Regions from separate parts of the Streptomyces sp. NPDC001348 genome, predicted to be linked through region 3. Evidence: riboswitches for the same ligand, from Rfam matches in the RefSeq annotation. Region 3 holds a riboswitch; each other region holds the start of a gene.
What was found. A riboswitch is a leader RNA that binds a small molecule or an ion and turns the genes downstream of it on or off. The one in region 3 is predicted to bind cobalamin.

Region 1: linked by a shared signal. The riboswitch ahead of ACWC21_RS39615 (HoxN/HupN/NixA family nickel/cobalt transporter) and the one ahead of ACWC21_RS22520 (cobalamin biosynthesis protein) in region 3 are both predicted to bind cobalamin.
Region 2: linked by a shared signal. The riboswitch ahead of ACWC21_RS18125 (ribonucleoside-diphosphate reductase subunit alpha) and the one ahead of ACWC21_RS22520 (cobalamin biosynthesis protein) in region 3 are both predicted to bind cobalamin.

The regions. Positions count from the first base shown of each region.
Region 1 is NZ_JBSFIK010000066.1:27,351-32,904, reverse strand. Features, by position in the region: gene ACWC21_RS39625 (LAETG motif-containing sortase-dependent surface protein) at 212-1,135, shown strand; gene ACWC21_RS39620 (ArsR/SmtB family transcription factor) at 1,155-1,514, opposite strand; cobalamin riboswitch at 1,595-1,779, shown strand; gene ACWC21_RS39615 (HoxN/HupN/NixA family nickel/cobalt transporter) at 1,809-2,930, shown strand; gene ACWC21_RS39610 (nucleoside hydrolase) at 2,927-3,919, opposite strand; gene ACWC21_RS39605 (hypothetical protein) at 4,136-4,918, shown strand; gene ACWC21_RS39600 (GAF and ANTAR domain-containing protein) at 4,925-5,554, opposite strand, start outside.
Region 2 is NZ_JBSFIK010000015.1:108,283-113,836, reverse strand. Features, by position in the region: gene ACWC21_RS18125 (ribonucleoside-diphosphate reductase subunit alpha) at 1-1,832, opposite strand, end outside; cobalamin riboswitch at 1,954-2,089, opposite strand; gene ACWC21_RS18120 (GNAT family N-acetyltransferase) at 2,142-2,648, opposite strand; gene mctP (monocarboxylate uptake permease MctP) at 2,722-4,350, opposite strand; gene ACWC21_RS18110 (DUF3311 domain-containing protein) at 4,347-4,613, opposite strand; gene ACWC21_RS18105 (GntR family transcriptional regulator) at 4,751-5,515, opposite strand.
Region 3 is NZ_JBSFIK010000021.1:86,354-91,907, forward strand. Features, by position in the region: gene ACWC21_RS22515 (cobyric acid synthase) at 1-1,509, opposite strand; partial or broken gene ACWC21_RS22510 (cobaltochelatase subunit CobN) at 1-4, opposite strand, end outside; gene ACWC21_RS22520 (cobalamin biosynthesis protein) at 1,506-2,447, opposite strand; cobalamin riboswitch at 2,546-2,665, opposite strand; gene ACWC21_RS22525 (hypothetical protein) at 2,861-3,088, opposite strand; gene ACWC21_RS22530 (anion permease) at 3,123-4,370, opposite strand; gene ACWC21_RS22535 (class II aldolase/adducin family protein) at 4,644-5,312, shown strand; gene ACWC21_RS22540 (alpha/beta hydrolase) at 5,444-5,554, shown strand, end outside.

The DNA of each region.
Region 1 (5,554 bases), on a different contig from region 3:
CGAGGTTGTAATGGGTCATCAACTGACCTCGAATCAGCGCAGGTTGACAGGGTTCCGCAGGTCGCCTCACCATGTGCTCACACTGTGGCGCATATGACCATCGAGCCCAGCGCTTCCTCTGCTTTCCGCTGCTTCCCTCTGCTTTCCTCTGCCTGTTTCAGGCCGGTTCACACCGTCTGAGACCACCTCAGAACTCCTGATAGGGATACACATGTCCATAGCGAGTCGTGCCACCGCGCGTCGCCTGCTGGGAACGGGCGTCGCGACGCTCGCCCTCTGCGCGGCCTCCGTCGCAGCCTCCTCCGCTGCCTGGGCCGGCGACGGCGGGGACGGCTGGAAGTCCGGCGGCGCCTACAAGCCGGGCACCGGCGCGGGCACGGAGACCGGTACCGAACGCTGCCAGTTCTCGCTGGACGGCACCGGCTTCTACGACTCGGTCAAGGTCGACGACCAGAACCTCAGGCCCACCGAGGACGGCAAGGTCCACATCAAGGTCCGCACCGCCGGTGACGCCTCCACCTGCACCGCCTCGCTGGCCTCCTACGTCGCCCACGGCTCCTCCTTCGGCACCTCCGGCGAGCAGGTCTTCATCGACTTCGACTCCGTGACGGTCAAGCCGGGCCAGACCGACTCCCTCGACATCGCGGTGCCGGACGCCGGCTGCTTCGCGCAGATCGACCTCTACCGGGGTGCGGTGAAGTTCGACGGCAAGCTCGACGCCAAGGACGGCTTCGAGCACGGCGACCTGCCCAAGGGCCCGGACCACCCGGTCATCAAGGACAAGCTGATCGCGGCCTGGAACGGCGGCACGAAGGACTGCACCTCCAACCAGTCCGCCACGCCGACCCCGTCCTCCCCCGCGTCCGTCCCGCCGGCCGAGCCGTCGACCCCGGCCGACGGCAGCGACACCCCGAGCCCGAGCGCCTCGAAGCCGACGTCCGCCACCACGCCGACCCCGTCCGCCTCGGAGTCCAGCCCGGCCGCGGCCACGACGCCCGACGGGGGCGGCGGCGACCTCGCCGAGACCGGTGGCGGCAGCGGCTCCGGCATGATCGTCGGGGGTGCGGCGGTGCTCCTGGCCGGCGGTGCCGCCATCATCGTCGCGACGCGCCGGAAGCGGACGGCACGCGGCTGACCCCCGCGGGGCGGGCCGGTCAGCCCCCGTCGGCCGTGCAGCGCTTCAGCAGCCCCTGCACCTCGGCGTCCACCACCCGGTACCTGACCACCCGCCCCTCCTTCTCACCCTCCACGACCCCCGCCGCCCGCAGCAGCCGCAGAGCCTGGGAGACGGCGGGGTCGTTCATGCCGGTCGCGATGGCCAGATCGGACACGGCGAGCGGCCCGGTGCGGTGCAGGGCGAGCAGCAGAGCGAGCCGCTTGGCGTCGGCGAGCAGGGAGAAACGGTCGGCCCAGGTGCGCACATGACCGGGTTCGCCGATCGCGGCGATGGCGTCGCACACCCGGTGACCGTCGATGGTGCGACGGTCCGCGCGGTCGGCAGGCACGAGATGCATGACGCCATAGTGGCAGGCGCCGTTCTGTGATCTTCCATACCTGCGCAGGTACGCAGCTATGCAGGGAACCGCTTCCGCCCCTACGGTGGGCACGCCGTGGTGCTCGGGAAGTCGATGCGATGTCGACGCGGCCCTCGCCACTGTGATCGGGGAGTTCACGTCCCGTCCGGCATCCGCCGGGCCACTGGTCGTACGACCGGGAAGGCAGGGACGGCGGACGCAACCACCCGTAAGCCAGGAGACCGGCCACGGCAGCTCACGAAGTGATCCACGAGGTGCTGGAGCGTGAACCGGATGACCCTGCCCGCGAAAACCGCCCCGACGACGACGGTGCCCCCCTCCTTCCGGTGGCGGCGCGAGGACACGATCAGAACGGCCGGGCTGCTGGTGGTGATCCTCGCCCTGCACGTCGTCGCGTTCGGCATCCTCTTCCTGCTCGTCGTCCCCGAGCACTACAAGGTCGGCACCAAGGCCTTCGGGATCGGCCTGGGCATCACCGCCTACACCCTCGGCATGCGGCACGCCTTCGACGCCGACCACATAGCCGCCATCGACAACACCACCCGCAAGCTGATGGCCGACGGCAAGCGCCCGGTGTCGGTGGGCTTCTGGTTCGCGCTCGGGCACTCCAGCGTGGTGGTGGTCCTCGCGACGCTGATCGCGGGCGGCACCCAGCTCGCCGGCAAGGTGATGAACGAGGGCTCGCGCACCCACCAGGTCCTCGGCTTCATGGGCACGACCATCTCGGGGACCTTCCTCTATCTCATCGCCGCCCTGAACCTGGTCGCCCTGACGGGCATCCTGCGCGTGTTCAAGGCGATGCGGGCCGGGACGTACGACGAGACGGAGCTCGAAGCCCACCTGGACTCCCGGGGGTTCATGAACCGCATCCTCGGCCGTCTCACGAAGTCGGTCTCCCGCCCCGGCCAGATGTTCCCCCTGGGCTTCCTCTTCGGCCTCGGCTTCGACACCGCCACCGAGGTCACGCTGATGGTGATGGCCGGTTCGGGCGCGGCGGCCGGCCTGCCCTGGTACGCGATCCTCTGCCTGCCCCTCCTCTTCGCCGCCGGGATGAGCCTGTTCGACACCCTCGACGGCACCTTCATGAACTTCGCCTACCAGTGGGCGTTCTCCAACCCGGTGCGCAAGGTGTTCTACAACCTCACCATCACCGGGCTGTCCATCGCCGTCGCCTTCTTCATCGGCACCATCGAGCTGGTCGGCGTCCTGCACGACAAACTCGACCTGCGCGACGGCGTCACCGGCTGGATCGCGGACCTCGACCTGGACAACGTCGGCTACCTCATCGTCGGCCTGTTCGTGGTGGTGTGGGCGGCGGCCCTGACCTACTGGAAGGTGGCCCGGGTGGAGGAACGGTGGGGGGCACCGGCCCCGGCCCCCGCCACCACCGACTAGTCGGCCAGGCGGCTGGGCGGCCAGGGCCGCTCCACGGTCTCCAGGTACAGCTTCACGAACCGGTCGACGTCCACCTCCAAGGCCACGTCCACCAGGGTCTGTTCGCGGACGCCGTCGTGGATCTCGGACTCGCCCGGGCGGGGGCGGCGGTCGACGACGGTCTGGCCCCGGGACGGGCCCGGGGCGAGGGTGACCTCGACGGGCAGCAGGCGGGTGGTGATGCCCTCCGGGTCGGCGACCGCGCAGACCGCGCCCGCGTCGCCGAGGCCGCCCGCCGCCTCGGCCTCGGCGGGGCCGCCCTGCGCCGTCGGCCGGTGGGCGAGCAGTTCGCCGGCCAGCCGGGTGCCGGGCTCGGCGCTCGCCCGCAGCCGCCGCACCTGGCCCCCGTCCACGACGACCTGGTGGAAGACGTCCAGCCCGTACATGGTGATCGGCACCCCGGCGGTGAGCAGGACCGCCGCCGCCTCCGGGTCGTGCCAGACGTTGAACTCGGCGACGGGCGTGGCGTTCCCGGTGGTCACGGCCCCGCCCATGAACACGATCCGCTCGATGTTGCGGGTCACCTCCGGGTGGGTGCGCAACAGCAGAGCGATGTTGGTGAGCGGAGCCGTCGGGACCAGGGTGACCGGGCGGGGCGAGGCGAGGATCTCACGGTGCAGCAGCGTCACCGCGTCCACGGCGGCCGGGGCCCGGGTCGGCGCGGGCAGCCCCAGGTCGCCCATCCCGTCGTGGCCGTGCACGTGCCGTGCCGAGCGGGCCGGCTCGATCAGCGGCCGCTCGGCCCCGCGGGCCACCGGGATGTCCGGCGCGCCGGCCTGCTCCAGCACCGTCAGGGTGTTGCGGACCACCCCGTCGACGTCCGTGTTCCCGGCCACGCACGTCACCGCCCGCAGGTCCAGGTCCGGGTGGCGGACGGCGAACAGCAGGGCCAGGGCGTCGTCGACCCCGGTGTCACAGTCGATGATCACAGGTATGGGCTGACCGGTCACGGTGGACTCCTTCTGTCGTTCCGCCCCCAGGATCAGCCCCGGACGGGGCCCGCGTCACCGGGTCGCGTACTCAGCCGTCCGGCGTTCGGCGACGAGGCCGTCCGGGCCGAAGCGGGGGTCCGGGGGCGGCAGCCCCCAGCAGTGCACGGGGAGCACCCCTCACCCGGACGGCCCGGACCGCTGGTGGACCGCCGGAGGCAGTGGTGCCGTGAGTACATGCCCCGCCCCTCGGTCACCCGCCGCCCCGCCGCCCTCCTGCTCACCGCGGCCACGCTGCTCAGTGCCTCCTCCTGCCTGGTGCGCACCCCGGACCAGGCCCGGGACCCGGTGGCCACCTCGGCCCTGTCACCGGACGGGCAGGACGGCCCCGACCCCGCCCTGACCGGCGACCAGGCCCGGTCCGCCCTGGTCGGCGAGGCCGACCTCGGCGCGCCCTGGGTGCCGTCCGAGGGGGCGGCGACCTGGCGGGACGGGATGCTGAAGGCGACGACGAACGCGGCACCCGACTGTCAGCGGATGCTGGAGGCGCTGTACACCGAGGAGCTGTTCGGCGCGCCGTGGGGCGGCCAGGCCGCCGTGACCGCCCTGGACGACACCGACGACCTCGCCCAGCTGCGCTACCAGGTCGCCGCCCACCGCCCGGCGGACGTGGACCGCGTACTGGCCTGGCTGCGCACGCTGCCGGGCAGCTGCGGACAGTTCCTTGCGACGACCACCCGCGCCGGCGCCGAGGCCGTGCAGGTGGAGGAACTGCCGTTGCCGGCCGTCGGGGACGCCCGGCAGGGCCTGCGGGTCACGCTGACCGGCGAGGCCGACGCGGACGGCGACACACCCGTGCTCAGCGTGGACGTCGCCGCGGTACGCGTCGGGGACCAGTCGATCGTGCTCACCCTCGGCGCGCCCGGCACCGTGCTCCCGGACGACACCGCCCACCGGGTCCTGGAAGTCGGCGCCCAGCGCCTGGCCCAGGTCCGCGACGAAGCCCGCACCCAGGTCTGACCGCCGTCAGGGCCGGTCCCCGTCGAACCGCGTGTGGTGCCCGATCACGTCGTGCGCCACCTCCAGCGCCGTACGCCCGCGGGCGAACGCGTGCCCGCGCAGCCGCGCCAGCGCCTCGCCCGCGTCGACCCCCAGCTGGGCCATGATCATGCCGATGGCCTGCTGGATCGCGCTGTGCTCGGCGGTCAGGCCGCCCAGCCAGACGGGGTCCGGGCGACCGGTCTCCGCATCGTCCCGGAGCAGCGACGTCAACGCCGTGGTCAGGGCGTTCACCAGCAGCCGGGCGGTGTGCAGGTCGGGGCCGGCCAGCTCGCCGGGGCTCGTGCCGTACAGGTCGAGGGTGCCCACGCACACCGTGGTGTCGCCGAGCGGCAGCGAATAGGCCGCCCGGACCCCCACGGCCGTCGCCTGCTGCGCGTACACCGGCCAGCGCGCCACGGCCGGTCCGCCGGTCAGGTCGTCCGCGAACACCGGTGCGATGGTCTCGGCGGCGCACACGCAGGGCCCCTCGCCGAGCGTGGCCTGCATCTCCGCCATGCCGGCCGCCCTGTCGTCGCTCGCCCCGACCAGCACGGGCAGCCCCTCGCTGCGCAGTGACACGCTCGCGCCGGCCACCGGAAGCAGTTCGACGGCGGC
Region 2 (5,554 bases), on a different contig from region 3:
AGCAGCAGCGAGTTGCGCAGGCCGGTCGTCGCGATCCGCGCACGCAGCGCCGCCCAGCGCTCCGGCCAGGCGAACTCGACGCCGTAGTGGTCCGGGTGCAGCACACCGCGGGCCGTGCGGGTCTTCTCCCAGGCCGGCAGCGGGCCGCTCCGCTCGGCGAGGTCGGCGGAGGCCTCGTACGCGGCGAGCATGACGCGCTCGGCGATGCGCGTGGAGAGCGTCCTGGCCTCGGGGGAGTCGAAGGGCAGCCGCAGCTTGAAGAAGACGTCCTGCAGGCCCATCGCGCCCAGGCCGACCGGGCGCCACTTCGCGTTGGAGCGGCCCGCCTGCTCCGTCGGGTAGAAGTTGATGTCGACGACGCGGTCGAGGAAGGTGACGGCGGTGCGGACCGTCTCGTCCAGCCGCTCCCAGTCGATGTCGCCGCTCGCCGTGTCGACGAAGGCGCCGAGGTTCACCGAGCCCAGGTTGCAGACCGCGGTCTCCCCGTCGTCCGTGACCTCGAGGATCTCCGTGCAGAGGTTGGAGGAGTGCACGACGTGGCCCGGCTCGGCCGTCTGGTTGGCGGTGCGGTTGGCGGCGTCCTTGAAGGTCATCCAGCCGTTGCCGGTCTGTGCGAGGGTGCGCATCATCCGGCCGTACAGGTCGCGGGCCGGGATGGTCTTCCTGGCCAGGCCCGCCGCCTCGGCCCCGCGGTAGGCGGCGTCGAACTCCTCGCCCCACAGGTCCACCAGCTCCGGCACGTCCGCCGGGGAGAACAGCGACCACTGCTCGTCGGCGTCGACCCGGCGCATGAACTCGTCCGGGACCCAGTGCGCGAGGTTGAGGTTGTGCGTACGGCGGGCGTCCTCGCCGGTGTTGTCCCGCAGTTCCAGGAACTCCTCGATGTCGGAGTGCCAGGTCTCCAGGTAGACGGCCGCGGCGCCCTTGCGGCGGCCGCCCTGGTTCACCGCGGCGACGGAGGCGTCCAGCGTCTTCAGGAACGGCACGATGCCGTTGGAGTGCCCGTTGGTGCCGCGGATCAGCGAACCGCGGGAGCGGATACGGGAGTACGCCAGCCCGATGCCGCCGGCGTGCTTGGACAGCCGGGCGACCTGGTGGTAGCGGTCGTAGATGGAGTCCAGCTCGTCCTTGGGGGAGTCCAGGAGGTAGCAGGACGACATCTGGGGATGCCGGGTGCCGGAGTTGAAGAGGGTGGGGGAGGAGGGCAGGTAGTCGAGGCGGCTCATCAGCCCGTAGAGCGCCGCGACCTCGTCCACCGAGCGGCTGGTGTCGTCCTCGGCGAGACCGGCGGCGACGCGCAGCATGAAGTGCTGGGGCGTCTCGACGACCTTGCGGTTGATCGGGTGGCGCAGCAGGTACCGGCTGTGCAGGGTGCGCAGACCGAAGTAGCCGAAACGGTCGTCGGCGCCGGTGTCGACCAGCGCGTCCAGGCGCTCGGCGTGCAGCCGTACGAACTCCGCGGTGCGGTCGGCGATGAGCCCCTCGCGATGGCCCACGGCGACGGACCCGGTGAAGGACGTGACGCCCTGCGAGGCCGCTTCGGCGCGGATGGTGAGGGTGAGCAGCCGGGCGGCCAGCCTCGAGTAGGCCGGATCCTCGGAGATCAGGCCGGCGGCCGTCTCCGTGGCCAGCTCGCGCAGCTCGGCCTCGTCGGCCCGCGCCGACCGGCCGCGCAGCGCGGCGGCGGCCACCCGGCCGGGGTCGGCGTCGGGCAGGTCGGCGGTCAGCTCGGTCAGGGTCCGCAGCAGCGTGGCTCCGGGACCGTCCGGCTCCACCGGGACGGCCTCGGTCGCCGGGGTGGCTGAAGCCGGGTCGGCTGGCGCGATGGTCACGTGGGGCACTCCCTCGCTCGGCACGGGGCCTGGCGGAGGGCAGGGGGCGGCACGAGCGCACGCGGCGTCGCGTCCACCGGCCCACTCCACGAGGCCCGGACGTCATGGGCGCCCGACCGGACGGCCGGGCACGCTGTCGGCAGGTCCTCGGACTGACCCTCGCCACCCGTATGCGGGCATACGGGTGCGAGTACACCGTTGCGGGACAGTTCCGGATTCGCACCGGATTCCCCTGCGGCGACAGCGAGCATGAGCATACATCTAGTGCCGGGCTGTGGTGGCACCCCCAGATGTTGTGTTGCGTCTGCTTCAGAGCGTCAACTCATAAGTGAGGAGAGTGACGTCGGCGAGATCCGGGAGGGGGGCCCAGTCCCGCTCGGGAGTGCGGACGAAACCCAGGCGTTCGTAGATGCGGTGGGCGGCGTGCATGGCGCGCTGGGTCGACAGGACGATCCGCACACAGCCCTCCGTGGCCCGCGCACGGTCGACGCAGGCCTGGACGAGCGCCCCGCCGGCGCCCCGGCCGCGCGCCGTGCGGGCGACCGCGAGCATCCGTATCTCGGCCTCTCCCGGCCCGGCGATGTCGGCCATGGGTCCGCCGGACGGTACGAAGGTGACCCCGCCGAGCACCTCCCCGTCCGCCTCGGCGACCAGTACGTCGGCGGCGGCGGCCCGCTTGGCCACGTCCCTCAGCTCACCGAGGTACCGGTCGCCCTCCCCGAAGTCGAGGAGCCCGTCCTGGAGATAGGCCTGGGCGGTGATCTCACCGAGGGCCTCGTACTCGTCGGCTGCCGCGTGCCGTATCAGGATGTCCATGGGGGCGAGTGTGCCCGACGGGTACGACGACGGGCCGCCGGATTTCCCCGGCGGCCCGTCCGACGCGTACGGCTCAGTGCGTGCTGCCGGCCGTCGCGGGCGGCAGTTCCACCTGTACGCCCGGGTCGCCGGCGTCCGCCGTGTAGTCCTCCGGCCTGGTCTCGTCGACGCCCTCGGGGGCCTTCGCCGCCCTCAGGACGAAGGTCAGGACCACGGTCACGAGGACATTGAGGACGAACGCCGTCAGGCCGATGTAGCCGATCTCCCCGAGGCCCGGGATCTCCTTGGCGTTGCCGCCGAAGTGCGGCTGCGTCGGCGAGGAGATGCCGTACGCGGCGAGCGTGCCGTACACCATGCCGACCGCCCAGCCCGCGAGCAGCGCCCAGCGGTGGAACCAGCGGGTGAACAGGCCGCCGACCAGGGCCGGGAAGGTCTGCAGGATCCAGATGCCGCCGAGCAGCTGGAAGTTGATCGCGACGGTCTTGTCCATGGTGAGGACGAAGACCAGCGCGCCGACCTTCACCAGCAGCGACACGAACTTGGAGACCTGAGCCTCCTGCTTCGGCGTGGCGTCCGGCTTGATGAAGTCCTTGTAGATGTTGCGGGTGAAGAGGTTGGCGGCCGCGATCGACATGATCGCCGCCGGCACCAGCGCACCGATGCCGATCGCCGCGAAGGCCACACCGGCGAACCAGTCCGGGAACATGTTCTCGAACAGCTGCGGGATGGCCAGCTGGCCGTTGGTGACCTTCACCCCGGCCGCGATCGCCATGAAGCCCAGCAGCGCCAGCAGGCCCAGCATCAGGGAGTACAGCGGCAGGATCGTGGTGTTGCGGCGGATCACGTCACGGCTGCGCGAGGACAGGGTCGCGGTGATCGAGTGCGGGTACATGAACAGCGCCAGCGCGGAGCCCAGGGCCAGGGTCGCGTATGTCCACTGGTTCGCCTCGCCCGGCACGAGCGTGCCGCGCGGCTTCCCGGTCGCCGGGTTGACCTGGCTGAACGCGTCGCCCGCCTTGGCGAAGACGTCGTCGAACCCGCCCAGTTTGATCGGGATGTAGATGATCGCGACGGCGATGACGATGTAGATCAGCGCGTCCTTGACGAACGCGATCAGCGCGGGGGCCCTCAGCCCCGAGGAGTAGGTGTAGGCGGCCAGCACGCCGAAGGCGATCAGCAGCGGCAGGTCCTTCACGAACCAGTTGGTGTTCTCGCCGCCGCCGACCCCCATCACGTCCAGCACGGCCTGGATGCCGACCAGCTGGAGCGCGATGTACGGCATCGTCGCCAGGATGCCGGTCAGCGCCACCGCCAGCGACAGCCCCTTCGAGCCGAAGCGGCCGCGCACGAAGTCCGAGGTGGTCACGTAGCCGTGCTTGTGCGAGACCGACCACAGGCGGGGCAGGAACGTGAAGATCAACGGGTAGACGAGGATGGTGTACGGCACCGCGAAGAAGCCGGCCGCGCCCGCCGCGTAGATCGCCGCCGGTACCGCGACGAAGGTGTACGCCGTGTACAGGTCGCCACCGAGCAGGAACCAGGTGATCCAGGTACCGAACGACCGGCCGCCCAGGCCCCATTCGTCGAGGCTGTGCTCGTCGTCGGCCCTGCGCCAGCGTGCGGCGAGGAAGCCCATGACCGTCACGGCCAGGAAGAAGAAGACGAACACGCCGAGCGCGACGCCGTTCACGCCGTCCTTCATTCCGCCGTACCCCCCTTCGCATCCTGGCGGGCGCGCTGGTCACGCCGCCACAACTGGTAGGCGATCATGGTCAGCGCGGTGGAGATCGGCACCCAGAGCATCTGGTACCAGTAGAAGAACGGGATGCCGATGAACGCGGGGTCCGCCTCGGCATAGGAGCCGACCCACAGCATCGCCACGAAGGGCGCGATCAGGCAGAGGGCGATGACGACGCGCAGAGGCGTCACCACCGCCGGTCTCGTCGTATCCGGTGCGTTGGACATCTCTGTCGGCTCCGTCCCCTCACTGATCACCTGTGTAATGCGCAGGCAATCTAGGGGACGGGGTCAGGGGAGTGGAAGACCTCGCCCGCATGTCGGCATGTCGATTCCGGGGCGAAGGTGTGAAGACGCCGACTCGCCTACTCCTGCGGACGCTTCAGCCTCGCCACGAACTTGTAGCGGTCTCCCCGGTACACCGACCGCACCCACTCCACGGGCTTGCCCTCCCGGTCCAGGGAGTGCCGGGAGAGCATCAGCATCGGCAGGCCCACGTCGGTACCGAGCAGGCCCGCCTCGCGGGGAGTGGCCAGCGAGGTCTCGATGGTCTCCTCCGCCTCGGCGAGGTGGACGTCGTACACCTCTGCGAGAGCGGTGTACAGCGAGGTGTACTTCACGAGACTGCGGCGCAGCGCCGGGAAGCGCTTGGCCGACAGGTGCGTGGTCTCTATGGCCATCGGCTCGCCGTTGGCCATGCGCAGCCGCTCGATGCGCAGCACCCTGCCGCCGGCCGTGATGTCGAGCAGTCCGGCGAGCCGCTCGTCGGCGGTGACGTAGCCGACGTCCAGCAACTGCGAGGTCGGCTCCAGGCCCTGGGCGCGCATGTCCTCCGTGTAGCTGGTGAGCTGCAGCGCCTGCGAGACCTTCGGCTTGGCGACGAAGGTGCCCTTGCCCTGGATGCGTTCCAGCCGGCCCTCGACGACCAGTTCCTGCAGGGCCTGGCGGACGGTGGTGCGCGAGGTGTCGAACTCGGCGGCCAGCGTGCGCTCCGGCGGGACGGGGGTGCCCGGCGCCTGGGTCTCCGTCATGTCGAGCAGGTGCTTCTTCAGGCGGTAGTACTTGGGCACGCGCGCGGTACGGACGGTGGCGCCGTTCTCGTTCTCCGCACTGCTGACGTCGGTGCTCATGCTCTGCCTTCCCGGCTCCGGGTGCCCAAGCGGCCGACA
Region 3 (5,554 bases):
TCATGCGGGCGCTCCCGGTGGAATGAAGGGCAGTCCTTGCGGCGCGCCCGACTCGATGAGCCGTCGGAGCGCGTCCGTGTCCGCGTGTTGTTCGATCAGGTCGCCCAGCCGGTCGAGCTGCTCCTCGCGCAGCGCGGCGAACGAGGTGTCGGCGGCGGGCACGAAGCGGCGGCCCGCGGCGGCGGCCACCTCGCGCAGGAAGGCCCGCCGGAAGCCGTCCGACTCCAGCGAGCCGTGCCAGTGCGTGCCCCAGGTCTGGCCGACCCGGCAGCCGTCCAGGAACGGCACGCCGTCCGTCACTTCGGCGACCCCGTGGTGGATCTCGTACCCCTCGACCCGCTCGCCGAGGGCTTCCCCGACGGGCCGGGTGAGGGTCTTCTCGCGGGCGAACCGCACGCGGACGGGAAGGACTCCGAGCCCTTCGACCTGACCGGCGCGCGACTCGACCTCGTCCTCGATGTGCTCGCCGAGGATCTGGAAGCCGCCGCAGATGCCGAGGACCGGCCGTCCTTCGGCGGCTCTCCTGCTGATCGCCTTCGCGAGCCCCCGCTCCCGCAGCCACTCCAGCGCCCGCACGGTCCCGCGCGTCCCGGGGATCACCACGAGGTCGGCGTCCGCCAGCTCCTCCGCCCGGTCCACGAACCGCACCACGACACCCGGTTCGGCGGCCAGCGCGTCCACGTCGGTGAAGTTGGACATCAGCGGGATCGCGCACACGGCGACCCGCAGCACGTCCTCGCCGACGGGCGGGGCGGTGTTCGACTCGCGGACCGTTCCCCGAAGTGAGACGCGGAGACCGTCCTCCTCGTCGATGCCGAGCCCGTGCCGGAAGGGCAGCACGCCGTACGTGCGCCGCCCGGTGAGCCCGTGCAGCATGTCGAGGCCGGGTTCCAGCAGGGAGACGTCACCGCGGAACTTGTTGACGAGGAACCCGGCGACGAGCTCCTGGTCCTCGCGGGACAGCAGTGCGACGGTCCCGAAGAACGAGGCGAAGACGCCGCCGCGGTCGATGTCGCCGACGACGAGCACGGGCAGCCGCGCGTTCCGCGCGATGCCCATGTTCACGATGTCGGTCCGCCGCAGGTTGATCTCGGCGGGTGAGCCGGCCCCCTCGCAGATCACCGCGTCATACGTGCCCCGCAGCTCCTCCAGGCACTCCAGCACGGTCCCCAGCAGCCGCTGCTGCCGCCCGCCGTGGTAGCCGCGCGCGCTCAGCTCGCCCACCGGCTTGCCCAGGAGCACCACCTGACTGCTCTGCTCCCCACCGGGCTTGAGTAGCACGGGGTTCATCAGCGCGGTGGGCTCGACGCGGCACGCCTGCGCCTGCATGGCCTGCGCCCGTCCGATCTCCGCGCCCTCGCGCGTCACGAACGAGTTGAGGGACATGTTCTGCGCCTTGAACGGCGCGACCTTGACCCCCTGCCGGACCAGCCAGCGGCAGATCCCGGCGGTCACGACGCTCTTGCCCGCGTCGGAGGTGGTACCGGCGACGAGGAGTCCCCCGCTCATTTCCCACGTCCCTTCACGATGGCGCGCGCGGCGACGGTGGTGCCGAGCGCGAGCAGACCGACGCGCCTGGAGAGCCGTACGGCCCGGTCGATGTCGGGCACGGCGACGGCGCGTCCCTCCGGGTTCAGCACCGGCCGGTGCTCCACCCGCCCCCCATACGACAGCGTCCCGCCCAGCCGCACGCCGAGCGCGCCCGCGAAGGAGGCCTCCACGGGCCCGGCGTTGGGGCTCGGGTGCTTGCCGGCGTCGGCCCGCCAGGCCCGTACGGCTCCGCGCGGGTCGCCGCCGGCCACGGTCGCCAGTGCGGCGGTCAGCCGTGCCCCCGGCCATCCGGCGAGGTCGTCCAGCCGGGCGGAGGCCCACCCGTAGCGCCGGTACCTGGGCGACTTGTGGCCGACCATGGCGTCGAGGGTGTTGACGGCCCGGAAGCCGAGCAGCCCGGGCACCCCGCCCAGGGCGCCCCACACCAGGGCCCCCACGACCGCGTCGGAGGTGTTCTCGGCGACGGACTCCACGACGGCGCGGGCGATCCCGTCGGCGTCGAGTGCCTGCGGATCGCGGCCGCACAGGTGCGGCAGCCGCGCCCGGGCGGCCTCGACGTCCCCGGCCCGAAGGGCGCGGCCGATGCTCCGGGCCTCGCGGGCGAGGGAGGTCCCGCCCACGACGGCCCATGTGGCGGCGGCGGTCAACGCGACGGAGGCGCCGCGGGAGGGACGTACGGCCGCGGCGGCGACGGCTCCCAGACCGGCGGCACCGCCCACGCACACCACGGTGTGCAGCGCGCCCCACCCCCGGTGGTCCCGCCACAGCACCCGCTCCACGGCCGAGGCGGCCCGCCCGAACACGGCGACCGGATGCCCGCGGTGCGGATCACCGAGCAGGTGGTCGCCGAGGAGACCGGCGGCGGCGCCGTACGCGAAGACGCGATCGGCACGCATCGGCTCAGCCGGCCGTGGGGTCGGGCAGCGAAGCGGTGCTGTACCTCGAACGGCAGGCGAGCATGGCGATATGTCCTCACTCAGGGTGTCCGCGCCCTGGTTCGACGAGACCGGCGGCGAGAGTTCCTGGCTCCCGGGGCTTCCTACCCCGGTGACAGTGGCGGGACCGCGCCGGATTCGCACCGGCTTCCTCTCCTGCCGCCGTACATGGCTCCGGAAGTCCACCACGGCCCCGGAAGAGCCGTCAACTTGCCGTTGACCTGCACGGGGAGAGTGTGCTGAGGCCCACACCGGCACGGACGTGGACGGCACGGCGGCATGCGAAAGGCTCCTCCCCGAGGACTTCGGGGAGGAGCCTTGAGACCCCGGCCGGGCTCTGATCAGCGTCTGATCAGGCCCTGACCCGGTCTTGATCAGGCCTTGTGCATGATCAGGTAGATCCCGTAGGCCACCGCCGCCGCACACGCCGCGAAGCACACGTACGCGCCGGTGACGGCGAGCGCGGCCGAGTTCCCCTGGGCGGCGGCGCGCTCGCGGCGCGAGAGGCCGGTGACGCCGAGGGTGAACAGGGCCACCAGGCCGACGGTGACGGCGAGGCTGACGCCGAAGACGGAGCCGATGGCTGCCCAGTCGATCTTCATGTCGGAACTGCTTTCTCTAACCGGGTGCCCGGGGTCAGACGGCGGCGGCCGGCGGGTTCGCCGGGTCGGCGGCGACGGGTGCCGCCGGGGACGGGATCGTGGCCGACAGCTCCTCGGCCACCACGCCCACCGGGGGCGGGGTGACGACGGCGATCGCGGTGGTGACCACGCCGGCCGGTTCCCCGGTCTCGTTGACGTTGGTCGCGTCGACCACCTCGCGGCGGGAGTACTTCCAGATCGCGGCGCTGGAGGCCACGAGGAAGACCGCGACCAGCGCGGTGCCCCAGTCGCCCAGACCGGTGACCGACTCGGCGAGCGCGCCGACCAGTGCGGCGGCCGGGAGCGTCAGCGCCCAGGCGACGAGCATGCGGGTCGCCGTGGACCAGCGGACCACACCACCCTTGCGGCCCAGGCCCGCGCCCATCACGGAGCCGGAGACGACGTGCGTGGTGGAGAGGGAGAAGCCGAGGTGGGAGGAGGCCAGGATGGCCGTGGCCGCGCTGGTCTGGGCGGCGAAGCCCTGCTGCGGCTGAAGCTCCGTCAGGCCCTTGCCCATGGTGCGGATGATGCGCCAGCCGCCGATGTAGGTGCCGAGCGCGATGGCGAGGCCCGCGGAGAGGATCACCCAGGTGGGAGGGTTGGAGCCGGGGGCGATGGTGCCGCCGGCGATCAGCGCGAGGGTGATGATGCCCATCGTCTTCTGGGCGTCGTTCGTGCCGTGGGCCAGGGACACCAGACCGGCCGAGGCGATCTGGCCGGCGCGGTAGCCCTTGCGGGTGGCCTCGCCGTCGGCGTTCTTGCCGATGCCGTAGGAGAACCGGGTGGCCAGCATCGCCGCCACACCCGCGACCACGGGGGCCGCGACCGCCGGGAGCAGCACCTTGGTGACGAGCACGTCACCGTGGACGGCGCCCATGCCGGCGGAGGCGACGGTGGCGCCGATCAGACCGCCCATGAGGGCGTGCGAGGAGCTGGAGGGCAGCCCCACCAGCCAGGTCAGCAGGTTCCAGAGGATCGCGCCGACCAGGGCGGCGAAGATGACCTCGGGACGGATGCCGTTCTCGTCGACGAGACCCTTGGAGATCGTGTTGGCGACCTCCACGGAGAGGAAAGCGCCCACAAGGTTGAGCACGGCGGACATGGCCACCGCGACCTTGGGCTTGAGCGCGCCGGTCGAGATGGTGGTGGCCATCGCGTTGGCGGTGTCGTGGAAACCGTTCGTGAAATCGAACGCGAGTGCGGTTACCACCACAATCGCGAGGATCAGCGAGAAGCTTTCCATTTACCCAGGCAATCGTTCGAAGTCATTGGTCGGTTGACCGTAGGCAACCTGAGTGAACGGAAGGTGAACTGAGATAGGCGTCGAGGTGTCAGAAACGCCTGGTGAAGGCCGTGCGGATGATGTCCGGCGACCCGGCCGGGACCAGAACCTCCAAAAAGGTGCATGACATGGCAAATCAGGCAATACGACTCCGTCATGCGTCGCAGTGACACCGCGTCAGCCGGTCCCCTGGCAGGATCACCGCCATGGCTGAAGAGAGCAGAGATCACCGCCATGGCTGAAGAGAGCAGAGGCGTACGCGAGGCGGAGTCACGGGCCTGGGAGGCGCTGGTCGCCACGGCCCGCCGGACCGTGGCCGACGGACTCGTCGTCGGCACCTCCGGCAACGTGTCGGTGCGCGTCGGCGACACCGTGCTGGTCACGCCGTCGGGCGTCCCGTACGACCGGCTCACACCGCACGACGTGACCGGCGTCGACCTCACCGGACGCCAGGTGCTCGGCACGCTGGTCCCCACCAGCGAACTGCCCATGCACCTGGCCGTCTACCGCACCACCGACGCCCGCGCCGTCGTCCACACCCACGCCGTGCACGCCACGGCCGTCTCGACCCTCGTGACCGAACTCCCGGCGGTCCACTACATGTCCGGCGCCCTCGGCGGCCCGGTCCGGGTCGCCCGCTACGCGACCTACGGCACCGAGGAGCTGGCCGAGAACATGCTCCGCGCCCTCGCCGACCGCTCCGGCTGCCTCCTGCAGAACCACGGCACGATCACCCACGGCGCCGACCTCGACCGGGCCTACGACCGGACCGCCCAGCTGGAGTGGATGTGCCGCCTGTGGCTGACGGCGTCCTCGGTGCCCGGACTGACGCCGTCCCTGCTGACCCCGGAGCAGCTGGCGGCGGCGGGGGAGAGGCTGCGGGGGTACGGCCAGCGGGGGTGAAAGCGACGGCGCACCACCCGCGCCCCGTCCACGGGGATTGAAGGGCGCCCCGCGCTGGAACCCGGAAGGACATGTCACCCCGACCCTTCCTCCCGCTGGCCGGTAAGGCGGCCCCCCGGGACACTGGACCCGTGCGCACCGTCACAGCGGCGGCCTCGGCCGTCACCGCGGTCCTGGCGGCCGGCGCGGCCGGCGTGGCCGTCGGCCGGATCGCCAGCGATGCCGCGCTCAAGGCGGCACCC